3 regions of the Geobacillus sp. BMUD genome follow, and region 2 is predicted to be linked to each of the others. Evidence: riboswitches for the same ligand, from Rfam matches in the RefSeq annotation. Region 2 holds a riboswitch; each other region holds the start of a gene.

Region 1 (2,267 bases), on a different contig from region 2:
ATCCAGCCGCTGTGGCCATCGTCGCCATGAGCAGGCCGGCGACAAACAGCCCAAGCTGAAGGGCAGCGGCGCTCACATGCACTTTTCCGGCTGCGCGGGTGATAATGGCTAGCTGGGTCGGGCTTTCGACGCCAATGCCATGAATGATGCCGATGATCAAGGCGCCAGCCCAACCAACATGCGAAAAAGGACGGCAACTGCCCCTTTCTCTCCCTCCCCGCAACCATCGAGTAACCGTATAGCCGAACTCATAAAGGAGCTGAAACCGGCTTTTCACCTCACCCCGCCGAAAAAGAGAAAAAAGCATCATCCCGCCAAGCAGCACAAGCGTACCACCAACTAAGAGCTCAATGGCGGCGGCTGACGACTCGGGAAGCCGAGCACCAACTACGAGTGCCGCCATCCCCATGACAAACACGATCGCTCCGTGTCCAATAGCGTACATGATTCCGAGTGCCAACTGCTGTCTTCGCCGCGACTCGCTTCCGACCATATCCGCAATGGCCGCAACATGGTCGCTGTCCATCCCATGACGCATGCCGAGAAATATCGCTAACATTGCATAACTCGCCCATTCCATCATTACATCCTCCTCTTTTGAATGCCAATAACCGACTCCGTCCCGTCAAGACGGGCCAACCCGTCTTCACAATATTCATACGTCGCCCATGTACGAAGCAGCTCGCCGCTTTGCAAATGGCGATGGATGACCTCTTTTGCCTTCTCCGGCGTCATCTGCCGGTACCAGATGCCGTCCGGGTAGACGATCATCACGCACGCGTCCTGGCAGCGGCCGTTGCAGCGCGTTCGTGTCGTATGAACGAGGTCATCCAGCCCGAGGCGGGTGATCTCTTCACGGACCGCCAATGTGACGTCATCCCCGCCATGACGGAGGCACGTCCCCCCGTTGCAAATGAACACATGGTGCTTCATCCCTGTTAAGTCCCACGTCGCCATCGAATCCCCCCTTTTGGCTAGAATGATAGAATTCAGATGCAGACAGACGGGCAGGTTTCAGGCAAAAGAAAAAGCACCTCTACAGCAGAGGTGCAGAAAAATGTATACAAAAGTCATAAACGACCCAAACAGGCCTTATGCAGCCATCATTCTCCCGCACGTCTGCCTATAGTCCCGTAGGCATCCGTCCGATCCAAACAAGGCAGGTCTCCTGACTTAGGATCATCGCTTGGCGGCGTCTTCCCGAAGCATCCTTCAGTGACTTGCTGCCGCAAAGCTCCCCATCACAGTGGCGGGCACCGTGCCGGATTTTCACCGGGCTTCCCTTTTCACCCAAGCCCCTAAGCAGGCTTAGGCACCTTGTTTGTTCTTCGCCATATCTACACTGTCATGGAACAAGCATCCGTTTTCATCGTAGTACAACCTAGGGGCGTCCGTCAACCATTTTTGACTGACAAATCTTCGCGCGCGACGACAACGCCGTCCGCATCGGCGTACACGTATGCGCCCGGCTCCCAGCGCACGCCGCCAAACTCGAGCACAACGTCGCGGGCGCCTTTTCCTTCTTTTTTGCTTTTCACGGGACATGTGCCGATCGCCATTACTCCAATCGGCATGGCGCCAATTTCCGCTGAATCGCGGATGCAGCCGTGGATGATGACGCCAGCAAGCCCCCTCTCGCAAGCGATTTGCGCCAGCCGGTCGCCTAATAGCGCGGCGCGGCGCGACCCTTTTCCGTCAATGACAAGCACCGTCCCCGCTGGAACGGTCTCGAGCGCTTCCCGGACAAGAACGTTGTCCTCAAACACGTCGACCGTCGCAATCGGCCCGGAAAACATCTGTTTTCCGCCATATGATTGGAACGGCAACTCGCATACTTGCAACTCGTCTAAAAATTGATCGCATAAATCGGCTGTTTTCATTGTCGCTCTCCCCTTTCCCTTTTTGCATTCGCCGCCATTCGCCAAAGTCCTGCCGACTACGCCTTTTTTTGCGGCGCTGTTTATATTCGAAAATCGGATGTGGAGTCTTGCTAGACAACCGGACGTTGAAAGTATTTGCTCGTTCCCGCTGTCCGGCGAACGAAAAAACGGCCCCGCACGACATGGCGGAAGCCGTTTCTGCCTGCCGGCTACGTGGCGAATGCCGCCCCGTCCGGCCATTCAGCTGGGCTAGCTGGATTCGAACCAGCGCATCACGGAGTCAAAGTCCGTTGCCTTACCGCTTGGCTATAGCCCAACGTTGATTGCCATTTATAGTATGGAGCACCAATCGGCTCTTTATGCGCAAAAAACGAATATCATTTTGCT
Region 2 (2,267 bases):
TTGAGTTCATCGGGTGTCCCTTCAGCGACGACTCGGCCGTGATCAATTACGGCGATGCGGTCTGCCAATTCGTCCGCTTCTTGTAAATATTGGGTTGTCAGCAGCACCGTTGTCCCCATATTCACCAAGCGCCGGATCGTTTCCCACATTTGATTGCGCGTGCGCGGGTCGAGTCCGGTGGTCGGTTCGTCAAGAAAAATGAGCGGCGGCTGGGCAATGAGGCTGGCGGCGAGATCCAGACGCCGGCGCATACCGCCAGAGAAATGTTTCAATGGGCGCTTGGCTGCTTCTGTCAAGCCAAATTCCTCCAATAATTCGCTTGTTTTTCGCCTTGCTTCTGTTCGGCTCAGCCCCAGAAGCCTAGAAAAGATCATTAGATTCTCTGTTGCGCTGAGCGTTTCGTCAACAGAGGCGTATTGACCGGTGACACCAATCAATTGCCGGACGATTTGCGGTTGTTTGACGACGTCGTACCCAAAAATTTGGGCGGAACCGGCGTCCGGGCGCAATAACGTCGCTAACATTCGGATTGTCGTTGTCTTGCCGGCACCATTGGGGCCCAGCACACCATAGATGGTGCCCGCGCGCACACGCAAATTGAGACCGTCCACGGCCCGGTGGTCGCCAAAGGTTTTCACCAATTCGTGTGTTTCCACTGCCCACTCTTGATGGGCGGGTGAGATTTGGGGTTTGTATCCCATTTTGTGTCCCCCTCCTTCGTATGATTCTCGTACATGGTGAATCGTAGCATGCTTTTATGAACGGAATGTGAACAACGGCATGATTTTTTGAGGAAGAGAAAATTTGATTCACCCACTCTTGCAATTCTCCCGGTTTTGGTATATGCTTGTTCCATCAGGATGATCATCTACTATATATTGTTTTGTTCTCTTTTTTAAACAACTATATATCGTTTCGCCAAGCAATGGTGTCCATCAGGACTTAATAGGGAATCCGGTGTGAATCCGGAACTGCCCCCGCAACTGTATGTGCGGACGAAATGGGATGGCCACTGGCGGCAAGAGCCATTCAGCGCGCCGCTGGGAAGGACCCAAAGTAGGACGATGCACGAGTCAGGAGACCTGCCTTGCTTGGAACGTTTCATGTTCTTCGGGGTGTGAGAAGATGAAACGATAGGGGAAAAGAAAAAGGGAGTTCGTCTGCCTTTTTCCGTCTGTCGTTTCATCCGCTCGCCTGCCCGAGCGGATTTTTTTATGGAGGAGAGGGGAAACGAATGACAGTGTCCACGAAGTCTATTGTTGTCGATGATCAAGGAAAAGAGAAATCATTTTCGCGCGAGGAGTTTGCTAGGTTGGTGGAGCAGGCGGCGGCAGACTTTGTCCGTTTGTCGCTCGAGGAATATGAAGAACGTGTATGGCAGCTTCTCAGCCGAAAAGAGATGGTCACCTTCGAGCAGCTGTATCAAACCGCCATTTTGGAAGGGCTGTCGTATATTAGTGAGGAGGAGCCGGAATGGACGTTTGTGTGCGCCCGGCTGTATTTGCAGCAACTGTACCGCGAGGCAGCACGGCATCGCGGGTACGAGGAGCGCAAGCGGTATGGCGATTTCTACTCGCTCCTTGTTGCGCTGACGGAACAAGGAGTATATCATCCGCTGCTGCTTGAACGTTATACGAAAGAAGAAATTGAGTCCATCGGTGCGCTTCTTGATCCGGAGAAGGACAACTTGTTTACGTACATAGGATTGCGCACGCTTGCGGATCGGTATTTGGCCCGCGATTATGAGCGGCGGCTGTATGAATTGCCGCAGGAGCGATTTTTGGTCATCGCCATGACGCTCATGGCGAATGAACCGCAGCAGCGGCGGCTTGAGTTGGTGAAGGAAGCGTATTGGGCGTTAAGCAACCTATACATGACCGTGGCGACGCCGACGCTTGCCAACGCCGGGAAGTCATACGGCCAGCTGTCGAGCTGCTTTGTCGACACGGTCGATGACAGTTTGCAAGGGATTTACGACAGCAACACCGACATCGCCAATTTATCGAAATCGGGCGGCGGCATTGGTGTCTATTTAGGGAAAATCCGGTCGCGCGGCAGCGACATCAAAGGATTCAAAGGGGTCTCCTCCGGCGTCATCCCGTGGATGAAGCAGCTGAACAACACAGCGGTGAGCGTCGATCAGCTGGGGCAGCGAAAGGGAGCCATTTCCGTCTATTTGGATGTGTGGCATAAAGATATTTTTGCGTTTCTCGATGCGCGGCTCAACAACGGCGACGAACGACTGCGGACGCATGACTTGTTCACCG
Region 3 (2,267 bases), on a different contig from region 2:
GGCCAACCTTCCAAGCCGCCGGCGACGTTTTTCGCTGAAATCACTTGAAGCATCTCATCCATGAACGTCCCTTTGCCGGCCGTATACAGCTGCGGCGGCGGCGACACTTCAATCCAAACGTTCGCTTGCTTATCGGCTGGAATTTGTTTTGCTTTTTCCTTGATTTGCGTCAATTTCTCCTTCATGCCGTGAATGATTTGTTCCGCTTTGTCCGCTGTCCCCGTCGCTTTGCCGATCAGTTCAATCGACGCATATACATCAGCAAACGACTTCGCATCATTGACGACAAGCACGGTGATGCCGGCGTCTTTCAATTGCTGCAGGCCATCGCGCGAGTTATGGGCGCTTGACGCATGAGCCAAGACAAGATCCGGTTTGAGGGAAATGATTTTCTCGACATTAAATTCCATCCCGCCGATTTTCGTTTTCGTTTTGACGTCTTCAGGGTAATTGTCAAAATCGCTGACGCCGACGATCTTATCGCCCAACCCCAACGCATAGGCGATTTCCGTATTGCTTGGGATGAGCGAGACGATCTTTTTCGGTTCCGCTTTGATGGTGACATCTTCCCCAAGCCCGTCTTTCACCGTCACCGGAAACGCTGCTTGTTCCGTTTTCGGCTCCTTTTGTTTCACCGGCTCGGCGTTATGGTTCGCCCCGCTGCTGCAACCGACCAGCACGGCAGCCAAAAAGAAGAACACCGCCACCACCGCCGGCCATGCCCAACGCTTCATCCGTCATTCCCCCTTCAGTGATGTATGTACAATAAAAAACGCCCATTCCGTCCGGTCGGGGAATGAGCGTGAAACAGACCGCCAATGGGCACAACAATGCCCTGTGCGACTGTTTCCGCGTCTCACCCCCCGAAGATTCGGAAACTGCGGCAAGCAAGGCAGGTCTACTGGCTCATGCTTCATCCTACTCTGAAGCCTTCCCGTACGGAAAACAGCGCAAGCCATCCGTCCGTACAGTGGCGATTTCATTTCGTCCGCATTGACAGTTGCGGGGACAGCTCCGGATTCCCACCGGATTCCCTATTAAGCCTTTTCGGCACCTTGCTGCGAATCGACTAAATAATTCGGATATGGACATTTTTATATTAAAGCAACATCGATCATTTGACAACCATCAATTTGCGACCGGGCGACAACAAGCAAGCGCCGCTCCTTGCGGCGGCTCAGCGTTCGTGTCCGCATGAAGTCACAAAACGCCGCCACGTTGCCTATCTCCACTCTCGCACCCTTCACCGTTTGGCAACGATGCGCTCCTTTGAAAAACAGGAAAGACGCCCCCCTCTGGCCCGGCGTCTTTCCCGAATGCAAGCTTCATCTCCTCACTGCTCGATGTATTTTTCAAACACAAAGCCGAAATCTTTCATCGTATAGTTCTTTTTCGCTTCCGTCAGCCATCGAAACGCGTATTCATTCACGGCCTGAAAATCAGCCGACACATTGGCGCCGTCGCTGCGCATGTTGGCAAACACCTTGGTCGCCAGCTCGAGGCTCCGCTCGGCATAGTCGAGCTTCATTTCATTTTCGCGGCAAATGTCGGCGATCGCAAGCAGCGATTTATACAAATCTTTCAGTTCCTCGATATGTTTTTTATGCACATCAATCGAGTAGGCGTGCGACCCGATTTTGAATTTGATTTCCGCGTCCAAATCGACCGTTCCGGCCGTCTCGAGCGACACGTCGGAAATCGGATGCTTATAGTAATCGTAGCGGCGCAGCGTCCGTTTTTTGCTTGTTGCACTCGTGCCGTCCAGATGAATGAGCGCGCGGTTGGTGAAGCAATACTCATCGGATTTCGATTTAATAAGGAAATAAATTTTTTCTCCATCCTCGTGCATCACGTAATCATCGGCGTCGACTTTGTCGTAGTCTTTCGGCTGAATGACCGAACCGATGTCGCTCAATCCAAGCACATCGGCCGCGACTTTTCCAAACATGCTCATTTCTCGCCCCGACCCCTTCCATTTTTCATTGGCTCGCGCCGCTCCGCAACGAGCAGCAACGCAGGTTGTTTTGGCAGAGCACCGCATCCTCTATAGTCATACGTGGAGGGCAAAAAAAAGTTTCATGTTTGCCAACCATTGAACGGCCCAACCATTTCGCTTTTTACTGTTTTCTCATCGCATTGGCTAAAAATTCGACATCCGTGCCAACAATCACTTGCAAGTCCGTTTGGTTGAGGCGAAGCACACCTTTCGCTCCCAAACGTTTCAATTCTGCTTCGTTGACTTTTGACATGTCTTTCACTTTTAGGCG

Evidence for each region. A riboswitch is a leader RNA that binds a small molecule or an ion and turns the genes downstream of it on or off. The one in region 2 is predicted to bind cobalamin.
Region 1: it holds a riboswitch for cobalamin, as region 2 does, so the genes downstream of both, ETC05_RS12560 ((2Fe-2S) ferredoxin domain-containing protein) here and ETC05_RS00170 (ribonucleoside-diphosphate reductase subunit alpha) in region 2, are expected to answer to the same signal.
Region 3: it holds a riboswitch for cobalamin, as region 2 does, so the genes downstream of both, ETC05_RS09185 (ABC transporter substrate-binding protein) here and ETC05_RS00170 (ribonucleoside-diphosphate reductase subunit alpha) in region 2, are expected to answer to the same signal.

Annotation. Positions count from the first base shown of each region.
Region 1 is NZ_SDLA01000011.1:62,942-65,208, forward strand. Features, by position in the region: gene ETC05_RS12555 (HoxN/HupN/NixA family nickel/cobalt transporter) at 1-580, opposite strand, end outside; gene ETC05_RS12560 ((2Fe-2S) ferredoxin domain-containing protein) at 583-957, opposite strand; cobalamin riboswitch at 1,142-1,335, opposite strand; gene rraA (ribonuclease E activity regulator RraA) at 1,395-1,880, opposite strand; tRNA gene ETC05_RS12570 (tRNA-Gln) at 2,125-2,196, opposite strand.
Region 2 is NZ_SDLA01000001.1:37,403-39,669, forward strand. Features, by position in the region: gene ETC05_RS00165 (ATP-binding cassette domain-containing protein) at 1-701, opposite strand, end outside; cobalamin riboswitch at 909-1,104, shown strand; gene ETC05_RS00170 (ribonucleoside-diphosphate reductase subunit alpha) at 1,235-2,267, shown strand, end outside.
Region 3 is NZ_SDLA01000006.1:123,573-125,839, forward strand. Features, by position in the region: gene ETC05_RS09185 (ABC transporter substrate-binding protein) at 1-734, opposite strand, end outside; cobalamin riboswitch at 875-1,073, opposite strand; gene ETC05_RS09190 (PH domain-containing protein) at 1,334-1,948, opposite strand; gene nagE (N-acetylglucosamine-specific PTS transporter subunit IIBC) at 2,118-2,267, opposite strand, start outside.